DNA from 4 places in the Rhizobium sp. SG2393 genome. Region 2 is predicted to be linked to each of the others. Evidence: predicted binding sites of a transcription regulator. Region 2 holds the regulator's gene; each other region holds the start of a gene.
The links. Region 2 encodes LexA, which represses DNA repair genes until DNA is damaged. Its sites were predicted from a motif close to TGTTCNNNNTGTGTTCNG; they were not measured.
Positions count from the first base shown of each region.

Region 1: a site for LexA is predicted at 2,083-2,100, ahead of ACED18_RS00280 (sel1 repeat family protein). Genes of this name have one in related genera too.
Region 3: a site for LexA is predicted at 2,648-2,665, ahead of ACED18_RS09340 (YifB family Mg chelatase-like AAA ATPase). Genes of this name have one in related genera too.
Region 4: a site for LexA is predicted at 1,754-1,771, ahead of ACED18_RS05645 (ribonuclease). Genes of this name have one in related genera too.

Region 1 is NZ_JBHGAP010000001.1:53,032-57,237, forward strand. Features, by position in the region: gene ACED18_RS00255 (AMP nucleosidase) at 1-402, opposite strand, end outside; gene ACED18_RS00260 (YnfA family protein) at 469-789, opposite strand; gene ACED18_RS00265 (hypothetical protein) at 878-1,024, opposite strand; gene ACED18_RS00270 (hypothetical protein) at 1,057-1,227, opposite strand; gene ACED18_RS00275 (DUF2147 domain-containing protein) at 1,414-1,755, opposite strand; gene ACED18_RS00280 (sel1 repeat family protein) at 2,282-2,548, shown strand; gene ACED18_RS00285 (pyridoxal phosphate-dependent aminotransferase) at 2,647-3,771, opposite strand; gene ACED18_RS00290 (PilZ domain-containing protein) at 3,884-4,206, opposite strand, start outside.
Region 2 is NZ_JBHGAP010000001.1:819,479-823,684, forward strand. Features, by position in the region: gene ACED18_RS03915 (competence/damage-inducible protein A) at 1-302, opposite strand, end outside; gene wrbA (NAD(P)H:quinone oxidoreductase type IV) at 537-1,136, shown strand; gene ACED18_RS03925 (DUF2188 domain-containing protein) at 1,361-1,603, shown strand; tRNA gene ACED18_RS03930 (tRNA-Leu) at 1,689-1,774, shown strand; gene lexA (transcriptional repressor LexA) at 1,883-2,611, shown strand; tRNA gene ACED18_RS03940 (tRNA-Cys) at 2,801-2,874, shown strand; gene ACED18_RS03945 (hypothetical protein) at 3,198-3,533, opposite strand; gene ACED18_RS03950 (hypothetical protein) at 3,685-3,999, opposite strand; tRNA gene ACED18_RS03955 (tRNA-Asn) at 4,172-4,206, shown strand, end outside.
Region 3 is NZ_JBHGAP010000002.1:136,484-140,689, forward strand. Features, by position in the region: gene ACED18_RS09335 (HWE histidine kinase domain-containing protein) at 1-603, shown strand, start outside; gene ACED18_RS09340 (YifB family Mg chelatase-like AAA ATPase) at 1,005-2,537, opposite strand; gene gshB (glutathione synthase) at 2,738-3,685, opposite strand; gene ACED18_RS09350 (endonuclease) at 3,770-4,206, opposite strand, start outside.
Region 4 is NZ_JBHGAP010000001.1:1,187,248-1,191,453, reverse strand. Features, by position in the region: gene ACED18_RS05655 (DUF4432 family protein) at 1-412, shown strand, start outside; gene ACED18_RS05650 (TIGR01244 family sulfur transferase) at 578-916, shown strand; gene ACED18_RS05645 (ribonuclease) at 954-1,736, opposite strand; gene ACED18_RS05640 (alpha/beta fold hydrolase) at 1,938-2,885, shown strand; gene ACED18_RS05635 (DMT family transporter) at 2,889-3,851, shown strand; gene ACED18_RS05630 (thiamine pyrophosphate-binding protein) at 3,880-4,206, shown strand, end outside.

The DNA.
Region 1 (4,206 bases), 770 kb from region 2:
CAGCGGAATGGGCGTCGCCGATTCCGAGACGGTGACCGTCACCCCGTGATTGCGCATCAAGAGGCCCAGCTGTTCCTTGAGATAGTGCCGGAAGAGTTTCGGCCGGGTAATCGTCGTCGTGTAGACGCCGGGTGAGCTGACATAGCCGTAGGAAAGGCGCGAATCGACATGGCCGAAGCTGCTCGTCTCGATGCTTACCTGCGGATAGCAGGCCCGGAAGCGGGCCGTTGCCGGCCCGTCACGGCCGAGAGTGCGGAAGGCATCGCACAGGAAGCGCGTGTTGCGCTCGTAAAGCGCCTCGAGGCAATCGACCGCCTGAACCGGGTCGTCGAAGACCTGCGGCTCGAAGGGCTCGGGGGTGGAGACGGAGAGGATGGAGAAGGGATAGATTCGCTGGGTCATGGCGCATTATAGAAGCGCCATCATGGCAGGCAAACGACAAGATGAATGCGCTGCACAAGAGCGCGATCAGCGCGGCGCAGCCAGGATGATCGCCGCTCCCGACAGCGCCACCGCCGCACCGATGAGGTCGAATCGGTCCGGGCGCACGGCTTCGACCACCCACAGCCAGGCAAGCGATGCGGCGATGTAGACACCGCCATAGGCCGCATAGGCGCGCCCTGCTGCCTGCGTATCCACCAGCGTCAGCAGCCAGGCGAAGATGGCCAGCGCCGCAAGGCCTGGGAACAGCCAGAGAGGCGAGTGGTGCAGGCGAAGGACGGCCCAGACAGCAAAACACCCGCCGATTTCGGCGAGTGCGGCAAGCGTATAGATGAGAAGGGAAGGCATCGTTTCCGGCTCCGTGAGGAATCACGACACCGGATTCGCGGGCCGGGTGCAACCCGCCTTGGGCCAGGGCGGGATGTCCGCGCCCTTGTCACGTCATGGCGTTGCGCTGCAGCGTCACGAAGAGGATGAGGCCGGGGCCGCGCGATGCGATCCCGAACTCGTTCGCGCTCTGCGCTGCCAGACCCATCAGGGGCGCGGCAAGCAGGCTGGCGAGTACGATGATCCGGGTCAGCATCTGCGCGAGTCCTTCCTCCTTGGCCAGGCGGCTTAGAGCCGTGCCTGGCAGAATTGCGCGGTATGCGCCGTGCAGTCGGACAGCGAACCGACATAGGTCTTGGCGCGGCGTTCGGTGTCGGCGCTGACGGCAGCGCCAAGCATCATGGCGAAGACGACCATCATCAGGCTGATGATGGTGAGGCGGCGAGCGAGCGTGTCCATGTGGTCCAGTCCATTCCGGTGGGGTTCGACGATGATGTCGTTTTACAGGACGCTAACTGAACGCGTTCTGAGAGCACGGTTCATCTCCCGTTCATCTTCGTTCAGCCGCAAAGCCGCCACGAAAAAGGCGGGCCCCGATCCGGCGCCCGCCCTGTCAATTTCCTGCCTGATCTGGCGTTTTGCCGATCAGAGGCGGGACCATGTCTGCGACTTGCAAAGAACCGCGAGCACGCAGCCCTTCAGCTTCAGCGAATTGCCGCTGACATTGGCCGAGCCGCTATAGGTCTTGTCGGTGTCGGGGTCGGTCACCTCGCCGGTGTAGCTTGCGCCGCTGCCAGAAACCTTGCCGATCTGCTTGCCGGCATGCTTGCCGGTCTTCAGCGTGATGCAATAGGCGCCGCCGCAGCCGGCAATGGCGGCTGTCGCACCGCTCTGGGTCTTCCAGTTGCCCACGATGGGCTCGGCAGCCATGGCGCTGGCACTCATCAGCGCGGAAAGGGCAATGGCAACAGTCAGTCTGGCGATCATGGAAACGTCTCCTCCTCATCCATGTCAGGCGCCGTGCACCCAATTGTCAAAGGGGCGCGCGGCGGCAGGGCAGGCTCCACCCTGTCCATGATGTGACAATATCTTACGCGGACGTAAAGGTAAACGGGGTCTCCGCCCACCTTTCGCATGCGTCGAAACGACGGTCGGGGCACGTTTGCCGGCCTGCTTTTCCACAATGAAGAAAGAGCACCGTCTGTCGTGGTTAGAGAAGGGTTGAAATGACCTGCTGAAAGAAACGTAAAGTTTGAGCCGAAATGCCTGTAATCCGGACCTTGCGATGTTTAACGAAAACCTGCGTTTACGGCTTGTTTGTACTTTGTTTTCAGCAAATTAATCACGCATTTTAAGCGCCCGTTGAAAGGCCCGTGCGATAGTCAGACCCATAAGACGAGCGGACAAAACCGCCACGCTCCGGGGGAGCGAGCCGCAGAAGACGGCAGCCCCCCGGAGTTTCAAACAGGGACCAGATCGTCGCAAGACACCGACAACGACAGGGACAGAAATCATGGCACGCTTTGACATTCAGAATGCTTCGAATGCCACGATGGGTGGCGAAAACCAGGCCGAACTGCTGTGCGAAATGGGGCTGATGTACGCCACCGGCCGCGGCTGCGAGATCGATCTCGTCTCCGCCCACAAGTGGCTGAACATCGCCGCCATCAAGGGCTCCGACCGCGCCGCAGCGCTGCGCGCCGACCTGTCACAGTCCATGAGCAAGTCCGATCTCGCCAAGGCGCTGCGCGCCGCCCGCGAGTGGATGACCATGCACTGAGAAGTGGACGAGTTGCGATTTGCGAAGAGCGAATGGCGAGACGGGGAGACAGGCGTTGAGGCGCAATTGCCTGCCCGCCCGAGCCCGGCCCTCATTCGCTAGTCGCTCGTCGCCTTCCGCACCACATCACCCAACGCCCCCGCCAGCATCCCCATCTCCGCGGCCGGACCCGTGCTGATGCGGATGCAGCGGTTCAGCGGTGAAACGCCCGGCATGCGGATGAAGATGCCGTGGTCTGCCATCAGCCTGTCAACGATGGCGCGGGCATGGATACCGTCGCGGCCGCAATCCACTGCCACGAAATTCGTGGCCGAGGGCAGGGGCCGTAGACCTGCTTCCAGGGCAATCCGCGAAATCTCGGCACGCGACGCCGCGATCTTCGCAATGACGTCGGCAAGATGGGCTTGATCCACGAGCGCCGTGATCGCAGCCTCGACCGCGATGCGGTTCATGCCGAAATGGTTGCGGATCTTGTCGAAGAGCACGGCATTTTCCGGCGTGGAGATCGTATAGCCGACCCGCGCCCCCGCCAGCCCGTAGGCCTTTGAAAAGGTGCGTGTCCGCATCACGTTCGGGCGGTCGAGCAGGCTCTCGATCGACGGCAGGGCGCCGGCCGGTGCGGTCTCGCAATAGGCCTCGTCGAGAATGAGCAGGCAAGTCTCCGGCACTGCGCGGGCAAAGGCCACCACGCTCTCGGCATCCCACCAGCTTCCCATCGGATTGTCGGGATTGGCGAAATAGGCAAGCGTCGCCTTCTCCCGGATGATCGCTTCCAGCAACCCCTCGAGATTTTCCCGGTCGTCGCCCGTGTAGGGCACGCTCACCAGGCGGCCGCCATGGCCGGTCACGTGATAGTTGAAGGTCGGATACCCGCCGAGCGACGTCACGACGGTACGCCCTGGCTCGATGACGAGCCGCACGATCTGACCGAGCAGCCCGTCAATGCCTTCGCCGACGGCAATATGCTGCGGCGTGATGCCGAGATGCCGGCCAAGTGCTTCCTTGATGCGGAAATTTTCGGGATCGGCATATTTCCAGGTTTCCGCAGCAGCCTGCGCAATGGTGTCGATCACGCGGGGCGAGGGCCCGAAGCCGCTTTCATTCGCCCCGATCCGAGCCTGCACCGGCCGGCCACGCAGGCGCTCGATCGCTTCCGGACCGACGAATGGCACGGTGGACGGCAGGCTTTCGGCAAGCGGCGTGAGGCGGGAAAAGGCGGACATGGTGGCACCTGTCGGACATGGGGGTCGGCGGGAGGCCGAACATAATCCGACTGTAGTGCGAGACAAGCCTCTTGGGCGCGTCTTCCGGATCCTGCATCCGGTGCGCTGCGGATCAGAACAGATCCGCGGCGTCGATGCGTCCCATGCCGGGCAGGGTCTTCGGCCGCGCCTTGGCCTTGGGCTCCGGCGCGACACCGGTAAAGAAGTCCGCGCGCAGGATCTTTCGCAGCAACAACTCGTCGATCGGCTTGATGAAGGCGACCGACAGCCGATTGTCTCGCCGGAAGATTTCCGCACAGCCGATTCGCCGTGTGAAACCGACGATTGACAGATAGTAGTGCGTCGGAAGTCCGGTCGTGGTGTGGACGGTGAACGAGGCCCCGCCGCGCGAAATTTCCATCAATTGGCAGCTGCGCACGCTGACCTGGGAAAGCC
Region 2 (4,206 bases):
TCCATGGCCGCGTCATCGTGACGGCATTCGACGCCGAAGGCTGCCGAAATCGCATCGGCGGTGATGTCGTCATGGGTCGGCCCGATGCCGCCGGAGGTGAAGACATAGGTGTAGCGCGCCCGAAGCGCGTTGACTGCCGCGACGATCTCCGGCTCCTCGTCGGGCACGATCCGCACTTCCTTGAGGTCGATCCCGGCAAGCGTCAGGTTTTCCGCCAGGAAGCCGATATTCTTGTCCTTGGTGCGACCGGAGAGAAGCTCGTCGCCAATGGCGAGGATGGCGGCAGAGACGGTTGCTTTCACGGGCATGGCTCCAGAAGGACGAAAAGGGGAACGGGACTGCCAAGGCTCGGCGTGGACAGCCGGTGTCATCGTGTTCTACGCGACGACAATGTGACCGGACCTGTCGCATTTTGTGAACAGTGCGTTCGCAGGCCGCGACTGGCCGATCGATGCCAATCTGTTAGAACGTTTCGCCAGGGACGGGCAAGCGATTTGCCCGCAAACAGATTGTTCGCAAACACCAAGGAGACGACGATGGCAAAGGTACTGGTTCTCTACTATTCCGCTTACGGCCACATTGAAACCATGGCCAATGCCGTTGCCGAAGGTGCACGCTCGGCCGGTGCCGACGTGACCGTCAAGCGCGTTCCGGAACTCGTCTCCGAAGACGTCGCCAAGGCCTCGCACTACAAGCTCGACCAGGCCGCCCCGATCGCCACCGTCGACGAACTCGCCGACTACGACGCCATCATCGTCGGCGCCGGCACGCGCTACGGCACGGTCGCCTCGCAGATGCGCAATTTCTGGGACCAGACCGGCGGCCTGTGGTTCAACGGCAAGCTGGTCGGCAAGGTCGGCGCCATGTTCACCTCCACGGCCACCCAGCATGGCGGCCAGGAAACGACGATCATGGGCTTCATCCCCACCTTCCTGCACCATGGCATGGTCTTCGCCGGCCTGCCCTACGCCTTCCAGGGCCAGATGGGCGTTGAAGCCGTCAAGGGCAATTCGCCCTACGGCGCCTCCACCATCACCGACGGCGACGGCTCGCGCCAGCCCTCCGAAATCGAGCTGGAAGGCGCCCGCTACCAGGGCGCCCACGTCGCCAAGCTCTCTTCCAAGCTCTCGGCCTGATCCATCCGGCCTGTGCCCCTCCGGAGCCCTGCCTGCAGCCATGCAGGCAGGGCTCTTTTCGTTGTCGTCTCCCCTCGCCCGCAAGGCGTGTCCGCGGCGCCGTCTCCCGTGATAGACTGTCGCCGTCTGCGCGACGGAACCGGTCGGCCCTGCGCGTCGTTTTCCCGCTGCACCGGCAACGGCGCCGAAGGATGCCCCCCGAGGAGAACCCCAAGGAGAACCCGATGACAGTCATTCGCTACACGATCGTCGAACATGACGGCGGCTGGGCCTACCAGCTCGACGGCGCCTTTTCCGAAAGCTTCCCCACCCACAAGGCAGCCCTGCGCGCCGCCAAGATCGCGGCCATCGAGCAGCAGGTGGGCGGCGAGGATGCCGAAATCCTCTATCAGGACGACAAGGGCAACTGGCACACCGAACACGCCGATGGCGGCGACCGCCCCGAGACCGAAGTCGTCGACGGCTGAGATCGCAACGGTCACCATCCTGATTCGGCAGCAACCACACACGCCTTGCCTGAATCGCCACATTCGGGCATGAGGGCCCGGATGTGGCCGCTTGCCGAAACTGGTAGACGGAAGGCACTTAAAATGCCTCGGGCAACGCCCGTGTGGGTTCGATTCCCACAGCGGCCACCAGAATTTCAGCCTAACCGCCCCGCCTTCATCCTTTCTTAGCCCCTTGCGGAACACAAATGGAACAGATAGTGTCCGTTCTGGATTTGTTTCCGATTCTGGAGGCCAAGCATGCTGACCCGCAAGCAACAGGAACTGCTGCTCTTCATCCATGAGCGGATGAAGGAATCCGGCGTTCCGCCATCCTTCGACGAGATGAAGGATGCGCTCGATCTGGCCTCCAAGTCGGGCATCCATCGCCTGATCACGGCACTGGAAGAACGCGGCTTCATCCGCCGCCTGCCGAACCGGGCGCGCGCGCTCGAGGTCATCAAGCTGCCGGAAGCCTACCAGCCGACGCTCGCGCCCCGCCGCGGCTTTTCGCCAAGCGTCATCGAAGGCTCGCTCGGCAAGACGGCACCGGCTGCGGCCAACGTGCAGCCCCCCAGGCCGGCCGCAAAGAGCGAGGATGGCGGATCCGTCTCCGTTCCCGTCATGGGGCGCATCGCAGCCGGCGTGCCCATCTCCGCCATCCAGAACACCACCCACGAAATCGCCGTGCCCATGGAAATGCTCGGCAACGGGGACCACTACGCGCTGGAGGTGAAGGGCGATTCGATGATCGAGGCCGGCATTCTCGACGGCGACACGGTCATCATCCGCAATTCCAGCACCGCCAACCCGGGCGAGATCGTCGTCGCCCTCGTGGATGACGAGGAAGCAACCCTCAAGCGCTTCCGCCGCAAGGGTGCCTCCATCGCGCTCGAGGCCGCCAACCCCGCCTACGAGACCCGCATCTTCGGTCCCGACCGCGTCAAGATCCAGGGCAAGCTCGTCGGCCTCATCCGCCGCTACCACTGACACGCACGCCGCCCGTCGCTCCGGGCAGCCGGGCCTCATCGCATCAGGACCGGCGTCGGCCGGCAGGGCGTCACAGGCCTGTCGTGGACGAAACGCAAAAATCCCCCGGTTTGATTGGAGAGCGCTTGCGCTTACTTTGAAATCGGTCTAAACGCCCCTCACATCCGGCGACAAGCCGGACCGCAGCGAGGCCTCGTGGCGGAGTGGTGACGCAGAGGACTGCAAATCCTTGTACCCCGGTTCAATTCCGGGCGAGGCCTCCAACAAACTCAAGAGCTTGACGGACGACACCAAGGCGCGCGCTGAGCGCGTCCGCGGCCTTCTGCGCGGCGCTGGCGAATGCCGCAAGGTGCCTGTCGGCGCTCAAGCTGTCAGCCCTCAGTAAGCTTCGACGGGATGGTGCCGTGGTCTGGCGGCTCGCTTGGCAGAGCAACGGCCACGCGGCGCGGCCCGTACGAGCATCCAGACGCACTCCCCGCATCGCAATGCGCGGCCTCATATTGAAACGGGCGGCCCCACATCAAAAAGGGGCGGCCTTGCGGCCACCCCTTGTGTCCTGTCGACATCTCCTGCCGACGGCTGCAAATCAGAGTTCCGGGCAGCCACGCACGTTGGCGAACACGATTTCATCCGGGCCGCGGCGCGTCATGCCTTCAACAACGATCCGGCGCGGCGTCACACGCACGACCTCGGGATCGCGCAGGCCGGCCTGGCGGGCGGCGAAGCGGGCTTCGCGCTCGCTGCAGCCACGGGCGCGGTCACGCAGACGATCGCGCTCGGCCTCGCGGTCGCGAACGATCGGACGCACGCCATCGGGGCCGATCCTCAGTTCGAGATCCTGGGCGGCGGCCGGTGCGACACCCGCGAAAGTGCCCATGGTCATGGCAATGGCAAGCGCCGAAACAGAGAGAATCGTCTTCATGAAGCCTCCTCGCCCATCTGTGATACGGGCAGTGTTGATCCTGTCGGCGGCTCTTGAGTTTGCTCATGGGATGAGCCGCCGGTTTTCGGGAGGGGTAACGCACGGAATGAAGGCTGGTTCCGGCGCGCAACGGTTTTTGATGAGGGGATGCTTACGAATCGCGGCGCGTCTGTCCCTGGCGCTGCTGCCGGCGGCGCGCCCACCACACGGCAAGGCGCCGGCGCCATCGCCGCACGGCCGGCAGGTCGTTGGACAGCACGAGAAGACCGAGCGGCACCATCCAGAAGCCGAGAATCGGCAGAAAGCCCAGGCAGCCGAAGATGATCAGCGCAATGCCGATGCCGATGCGCAGGCCCCGCGACTGCGGCAGGCGCATGCCAAAGGAGCCCAGCATCAGCTTGCCGGTGCGAGGATCGATGCCGAAACGCGGCTTCGGCTTGTCGTTGCTCTCATGTGTCTGTGTCATGGTGCCGGGAGATGGTTGCTTGTCCACAGTTTGGCAAGGGCTGGAGCCCGACACGGCCGATTCATTGCGGGCCGAATGCATTTTTTTGATTTTTGCGCTTGGCAAATCCGGAAAGCATCAGTATGAGCAGCACCACATCAGCGGCGCAAGCAAACGCCTTCGCCGCAGACGTTCCCTGGTAGCTCAGCGGTAGAGCATTCGACTGTT
Region 3 (4,206 bases), on a different contig from region 2:
CTGGCCCGCGAACTCGACCATCGCCTGAAGAACATCTTTGCAACCATGGGCGCCGTCATCGGCCTGTCGCAGCGCTACGCCCAGACGCCGAAGGAACTCGCTGCCATGCTGCGCGAGCGGCTGGATGCCATGGGCCGCTCCAACCTGCTCCTGCGCGGTGTCGGCGGGCTCGAGCAGGCGACACTGGGGGCCGTCGTCCAGCAGTCTTTGGCGCCCTTTGCAGAACCGGGCAGTGGCCGCATCGCTCTTGACGGGCCCGCCGTGCCGCTTGTCTCGCAGGCGGTGCTCTCGCTCAGCCTCATCCTGCACGAACTCGCGACCAATGCGGCCAAATACGGCGCCCTGTCGAACCAGAGCGGACATTTGACGGTCAGCTGGTCGTTAACCACCATCGACGGCCGCGAGCAGGTCTCCATCGACTGGATCGAACGCGGCGGCCCTCCCCCGGCGCCCGCGGAAAAGCAGGGCTTCGGCACCACGCTCCAGCAGCGTGTGATTGCCGGCATGGGCGGCAGCCAGCATACCCGCCTGCCGCCGGAGGGCGCGGAGGTGCGCCTGAGCCTTCCCCTCAGCGCCATCACGCCGCGCAGCGACGAGGCCTGACATCGGTTGCCAAGCGGTCCGCGCGTACCCGTCGGCGCGTCCACCAACCGCCGGGAACGAGGACCGTGTCCTTGCCGGACCGGATTTCGCCGGACCTTGCTGTCAGCCTCCCGCATTGCTGGCCATGCGCCCAGCCGGCCGGCACGGAACGAAGGCCGACACGCCTTCTCCAGACAAAGGTCTCTTCAGTGCCAATCTGCATCCGTTCCATCGCGCAGCGCTTTTCTCATGATCGGCGCGACACCCCAAAGGGGTCATGCGGGCGCCAGACGGTGCAGGGCGATTACTGACGCCATCGACCGGGGATCTCCGCGCCCCGCGACGGCCGACCTTCTGGCCGGCGCTTCTGGCCCGGTCACCTCAGGCCCGGTCGCCCCGGGCCCCGCCATCGACATCGGGGATCAGGCGGCTGCCGGCATGCGGTCGCCGACGATGCGGTAGGAGATCGCCTCGGCAATGTGAAGGCGGCCGACCGTCGGGCAGGCGTCGAGATCGGCGAGCGTGCGCGCCACTTTCAGCACGCGGTGATAGGCGCGCGCCGACAGCCGCATCTTCTCCGCCGCGTCGCGCAGCAGGTGCAGCGCGCCGGGATCGGGTTCCGCCACCGTCTCGATCAGGGCCGAACTGCAGCGCGCATTGCTGGTCACGCGGCCGGCCGACAGCGCCCGGAAGCGATCCTCCTGCAGCAGGCGCGCCTCGGCGACGCGCGCGGCGACCGTGGCGCTGGTTTCGGCCGGGGCGGGGCGCAGGAGATCGGCGGCGGCAACGGCGGGCACGTCGATGCGGATGTCGATGCGATCGAGCAGCGGGCCGGAGATGCGGGCCTGGTAGTCGGCCACGCAGCGCGGGCCGCGCGCGCACTGGTGGCCGGGCTCGCCCGCCATGCCGCAGCGGCAAGGATTCATGGCCGCGACGAGCTGGAAGGCGGCGGGATAGGAGACGCGGTGATTGGCCCGCGCGATCACGCATTCGGCCGTTTCCAGCGGCTGGCGCAGGGCATCGAGCACCTGTGGGGAAAATTCGGGAAACTCGTCGAGGAACAGAACGCCGTGATGGGCGAGCGAGGCTTCGCCCGGCCGGGCCCTGAGCCCGCCGCCGACCATCGCCGCCATGGTGGCGGAATGGTGCGGGGTGCGGAAGGGGCGGCGGTCGGAGAGCTTGCCACCCGGCAGTTGCCCCGCCACCGAATGGATCATCGAGACATCCAGAAGCTCGGCCGGCGACAAGGGCGGCAGGATGGAGGGCAGGCGCGCGGCCAGCATCGACTTGCCGGAACCGGGCGGCCCGACCATCAGCAGATTGTGGTTTCCGGCAGCCGCCACCTCCAGCGCCCGCTTGGCGCTTTCCTGGCCCTTGATGTCGGCGAGGTCGGGCAGGTTGGCGGCCAGCGCGCGGATCGCCGGCACGGGGCGCGACAGGACCTGCGTTCCCCGGAAATGGTTGGCCAGCGCAATCAGGCTGCGGGGTGCGAGAATGTCGATCTCGGCGCCCGCCCAGGCCGCTTCGGCGCCGCTGTCGGCCGGGCAGATGAGGCCGCGATCCAGCGCATGGGCGCTGATGGCCGCCGGCAGCGCACCGGCGACGGCTGCGATCGTGCCATCGAGGTTCAGTTCGCCGATGACGACATAGGACGACAGCGCATCGGCCGGGATGGCACCCAGCGCCGCCATCAGGCCGAGCGCGATGGCGAGGTCGAAATGCGAGCCCTCCTTCGGCAGGTCGGCGGGCGCGAGATTGACGGTGACCTTCTTGGCGGGGAGCGCGAGGCCCGAGGCATGCAGCGCGGCCTGCACCCGCTCGCGGCTCTCGGCAACCGCCTTGTCCGGCAGGCCGACGATCTGCATGCCGACGCGGCCCGGCGCGACCATGACCTGCACGTCGACGGCCACGCCCTCGATCCCCTGAAAGGCAACCGTCTGAACCCGCGCGACCATGCCCTGCCCTCACCCGTTCTGCCCGGCCCGGCGCCCAGGATGGTTTCCCCAGCAGCCCTGCACCGTTACAACCCATGACGGCAAATCTTGCACGCCATGCGATTGTTGACAAGAACATTATGCGAACAAACCGCAGGATTCCATCGCAAGGATTGCATGCGGTTGAATCAGCAGAGCAAAATAGAGGTCGCTCCGGCGTCTCAGCCGCGCTTGCGTTCGATGGCGTCCCACAGAAGGGCTGCGATGTCGGCGCCGCCGAACTTCTTCACCTCGCGGATGCCTGTCGGCGACGTCACGTTGATCTCGGTCATGTAATCGCCGATGACGTCGATGCCGACGAGCAGGAAGCCGCGGTCACGAAGGGCCGGACCGATGCGGGCGCAGATTTCCTTTTCGCGGGTCGTCAGCTCGGTCGCCTCGGCGCGGCCGCCGACATGCATGTTGGAGCGACTGTCATGCTCGGCCGGCACGCGGTTGATTGCACCCACGGGCTCGCCATCCACCAGCAGGATGCGCTTGTCGCCCTTGCGCACGGCCGGCAGATATTGCTGGGCGATGAAGGGCTCGCGGAACATCTGGCCGAACATTTCGAGAAGCGAGGACATGTTGCGGTCGTCGCGGGTGGAATGGAACACGCCGGCGCCGCCATTGCCGTAGAGCGGCTTCAGGATGATGTCGCCCATCTCCTCGCGGAAGCGGGCGATCTCGGCCGGATCGCGGGTGATCAGCGTCTTCGGCATGAGGTCGGCAAACTCGGTGACGAAGATCTTCTCGGGCGAATTGCGCACCCAGGCCGGATCGTTCACCACCAGCGTCTTCGGGTGGATGCGCTCCAGCAGATGCGTCGAGGTGATGTAGGCCATGTCGAAGGGCGGGTCCTGGCGCAGCAGCACCACATCCATCGTCGCAAGATCGATGCGCTCGGGCTCGCCCAGCGTGAAGTGATCGCCCTTCACGTCGCGCAGTTCCATCGGCTGCACGGTGGCATAGACCGTGCCGTCGCGCAGCGAGAGCTTGTCGGGCGTGTAGTGGAACAGGCGGTGCCCGCGCAGCTGCGCCTCAAGGCTCATCGCAAAAGTGGAGTCGCCTGCGATGTTGATGCCGGACACATGGTCCATCTGCACGCCGACGTTCAGGATCTTGGCCATCTCGTTTCCCCGGGAATGAAAGCCCTGACGATGTAGAGGGCCGGACGACGCCTGACAAGGCGGCGATCGTGCCTCCGCGGCGCCTCAGGCGAAGCCGTCGATGCGGCAGACGATCATGTCGTGGTCGGAGAGCGGCCGGCCGCTGGTGTCGAGCGAGGGAACGATGGTGGTCTCGCCGATAACCAGGCCGCGCGCGAGGAACCAGTCGAGCTTCATGGCGCGGTCCGGCCAGCGGGTGATGAGGCTCGGGCGCGTGGTCATCACGTCGAGCGGGCCGCCATGCCGCTCGTAACCCCGCCCGGCCGCAACCCGGAACAGGCCCTCGGCTTCGAAATCGCCGCCGGCATGATTGCCCGTGTTGAGGTCGCCGCCGATCAGCGTCGGGATGCCGGGAAAGGCTGCGTCCAGCGCATCCAGCATCTCCGTCACCTGGCGTTCGCGATAGGCGGCGGTGGTGGCGCTTTCGAGATGCACGGAGACGGCGAGCATCGGGCCCGTTTCGGTGGCGATGACGGCGCCGA
Region 4 (4,206 bases), 370 kb from region 2:
TTCGCCGATGTGGATGTATCATCTCAACCTCGGTGCCTGGCTTTTCGACGACGAGACGTGGATCGAGGCGCCTGTCTTCGGTGAGGGAGCGCTGTTCTGGCGCTTCGGTGACGGGGAGCGCGCGCACCTGTGCCTCGACACCCGGCCCACGCTTGCGGACACCGGCCTGGTGACGGTCACGCTCGGCCCCCTTGCGATGCTTGGCGGACGAACCCTGTCGATCCGGTTTCCCGCCGCATGCCTGCCCTGGCTGCAGTTCTGGCGTTCGGAACGCAACGGCGGCAATGTCTTCTCCATCGAACCTGCCTCGCACCGCCTTGCAAGCCGGGCCGAGCTTGCCGAAAACGGCGAGCTTGTTTCGCTGGCGCCCGGCGAAAGCCGCAGCTTCGGGATCGCCTTCCGAATGGTCTGAGACGTCACATCGACCGTTCGCGTGCTGCCCTCCCTTCGGCCGGCGAACGCGATTGACGGCGCGATCCGGGGGGCCTACATCTCGCTCATCAAGGGTCGGCCGACCGCTCTCATTGTTGATCGGCCGACCTCCCATCGGCATCAGGGCGTTTCTGGAAGGGCAGACATGGATATCCGCGAGATCAACGACGAATACGCCGTGACCGGCCAGATTACGGCGGAAGACCTCGATACGGTGAAGTCCCTCGGCTTCAAGTCGCTGGTCTGCCACCGCCCGGACCATGAGCAGCCCGGACAGCCGGATTTTGCGGAGATCGCCGCGCGTGCCGGCGAGCTTGGGCTTGAGATCACGCATATTCCGGTTGGCCCGATGGGTGTGACGGCGGAGGCCGTGCATGCCATGGTCGACGCGCTGGACACGCTGCCGCGGCCGATGCTCGGCTTCTGCCGCTCCGGTGCCCGTTCCACGGCCATTTACCAGCAGACCCAGCATATTCGTCGCTGACCGTTCCATTCTCTCGCATCCTGGCGAAGGGTTTGGCCTAGCGAAGAGTTTGGACAGCGGGGCCGCCGGCTTCGACGATAGCCTCCGCGCATTTTTCCGGCGTCGCAGCGGCCGTCTGGATCAGGTTCGCCAGTGGCGTCGGGTTCGACGTCGAGGGCAGGGCGCCGAGCCCGATGGTCAGGCCCGTCACCACCTGACGGTCGCCGGCCTTGCGGCAGGTGATGCGGACACGTTCGCCGCTGCCGGGACCAAAGCCCTGATCAAAGGCGGTTCGCACCTCCTTTGCCGTCACGGTTTTGCCGCCGCGGTCCCGAAAGAGCGCCAGGACAGGCGAGGCATTCAGCCGCTCCAGAAATTCATCCTGCAGCGTGAAATAGGCATCCGGCGAAAGCCCGGTGCAGCTTCCGCTCCGCACCCATTGATGGCGATCGAGCCCCGAGCGTCGGCCCGGCATGCGGGCATCGAGCGCTTTTGTGGTGGCGGCGTCCAGTGTCAGCTGTGCGAGATCGGTCCATTTTCCGGCCTTGTCCCCAGACTTCACCGCGGCATCGATGCCGCAATAGCTCTGCCGCATCGGCCAGAGGCCGTGCAGTGTGAAATGCGTGCTCTCGAAACTTTCGGGTGTCGCCGCGCGGCATTCCGTGCGCGTGGTACGCGTCGCGCAGAAGCCCGGTTGCCAGCTGACCGAGAGGATCAGCGCCGTCTTCGGCGGCGGTTCCGCCTCCGCGGCGCGGACGGGTCCGGCGACCGTCATGACGGCGACAAACAGGAACGACAGGACGCAGGCAGCCATCGCTGCCGCAAGGGGCAAACGCATCATGGATCAACTCCGCTCAATGGAACATTATGAGAACATAATCGCCAAAAGCGGGAGAAATGCAACCCCTGATTCGCGTTGGAATGAAAAAGGGGATGTGCGCGCGCGGCCATGGATGACATCATGCGAAACCAGCAAGAGCGGTCGATTGCCTTTCCCGGCGGAATGGCTTTGAGTGGCCGGCGCGGACCTTCAGGAGTGACGATGTTTTCGCAAACGCAGCGTATGACGAGCCCGACGGGCGCCGATCTCGCCTGGCACCGTGCCGAGGCGGCGGGCGCGGCGCGCGGTGTGCTGCTCGTCTGCCACGGGCTTTCGGAGCATTCGCGCCGCTATGCCCGCTTTGCCGACGCGATGGCGGCCCATGGCTTCCATGTCTATGCCCATGATCATCGCGGCCATGGCGAAACGCGTGCGCCGGATGCGATCCGCGGGCAGTTCGCGCCGCGGGGCGGCGCCCGCAAGGCGCTTGCCGATGTCGCGGCGATGCGCGCCATGGTCCGGGCCGCGCATCCCGGTCTGCCGCTCATTCTGTTCGGCCACTCCATGGGGGGGCTGATTGCGCTGAACGCCGCAGAGGAAGAGCCGAGCGGCTATGACGGCGTGGCGGTGTGGAATTCCAATTTCAATGCCGGGCTTGCGGGCCGGGCCGGGCAGGCGATCCTTGCCGTCGAGCGCGCCCTGAAGGGATCGGACGTTCCGAGCGAAACGCTGACGGCGCTGACCTTCGGGGCCTGGAAGAAGAAGATCGCCGATCCGCGGACCGATTTCGACTGGCTTTCCAAGGACGCCGCCGAGGTGGATGCCTATATCGCCGATCCGCTCTGCGGATTCGATGCGACCGTGTCGCTGTGGATCGATCTCTTTGCGCTCTGCTATGGGGGGGCTTCGCAGGAGCGGCTGGCGCGCCTGCCGAAGGGGCTGCCGGTGCATCTCCTGGGTGGCAGCGAGGATCCCGCGACGAATGGCGGGCGGGAAACGCGATGGCTGGCCGAGCGGATGCGCGCTGCCGGCCTGACGGACGTAAGCCTCAGCGTGCTCAACGGTTTCCGTCATGAGACGCTCAACGAGGTGGGTCGCGATGCGGCGACCGAGGCCTTTGCGGCCTGGGCGCGCGGTGTTGCGGCACGCCGTTCGGCAGGGGGGCACTGAGCCATGGCCGCGACCTCGCGCCCCGCATCTCTTGCGGCGATAAATGACATTCCGGCCGGGCTGACGCTGATGGTGCTCTCCGTGCTCGTCTCGCCGCTGATCGACGTTTTCGGCAAGCTGGCGCTTTCGACCATTCCTTCCGGCCAGATCGTCGCCACGCGCTTCGTGCTGCAGGTGGCCTTTCTGCTGCCGATCGTGATTGCCGGGCGGCGGCTGAAGCCGACGAGCCTTGCCGCCATGGGGCTGAATGCCGTGCGCGGGGCGCTGCTCGTCATCGGCATGTTTTCCTTCATGACGGCGCTGATCGTGATGCAGATTGCCGATGCGCTGGCGATCTTCTTCGTGGAGCCGATCATTCTCACCATTCTCGGTGGTCTCGTGCTGCGCGAGAAGATCGGCTGGCGGCGCTATCTTGCCTGCGCGGTCGGGTTCGGCGGGGCGATGCTCGTCATCCGGCCCTCGCTGGAAGATGTGGGGCTGGTGGCGCTGCTGCCGGTCGTCTCGGCCTTCTGCGTGGCGATCTTCGTGCTGATCACCCGGCGGCTGGCCCAGAGCGAGGATCCCTTCGCGATGCAGCTGCATGCCGGTGTCTGGGCGCTGGGTTTTTCGCTGATCGCGCTGTGGATCGGTTCCGGCACGGGCTCGCCGCTCTTCGATCCCGTCTGGCCGGACCGGCTGGCGATCGCCTATCTCCTCGGTGTGGGGCTGACGGCAACGGTGGCGGGGGTGCTCGGGGTCTATGCCTATCGCGCCGCGCCGGCCTCGGTGCTCGCGCCGCTGCAATATCTGGAAATCGTCTCCGGCACGCTCTTCGGCTATCTCGTCTTCGATCATCTGCCGGACGCGCTGAAATGGCTCGGCATCGCCATCATCATCGGCTCCGGGCTCACCATCATCTGGCGTGAACGTGTCGTGAGCCGGCGCGAGAGCCGGCCGGATACGCCGCCCGTGCCGCCGGTCGCCTGAGGCGCCGTCGATCTCGAAAGGAAGCATCATGTCGAACACCGAAACCACCACCGTCCGCAAGACGGGCGGCCAGCTGATCGTTGACGCGCTCGTCGCCAATGGCGTGAAGCGGATCGCCTGCGTGCCGGGCGAGAGCTACCTCGCCGTGCTCGATGCGCTGCACGACGTCGCGATCGACGTGCTCGTCTGCCGGCAGGAGGGGGGAGCCGCGATGATGGCGGATTGCTGGGGACGGCTGACGGGCGAGCCCGGCATCTGCATGGTCACGCGCGGGCCGGGCGCCACCAATGCCTCGGCGGGGCTGCATGTGGCAAAGCAGGATTCGATCCCGATGATCCTCTTCATCGGCCAGGTA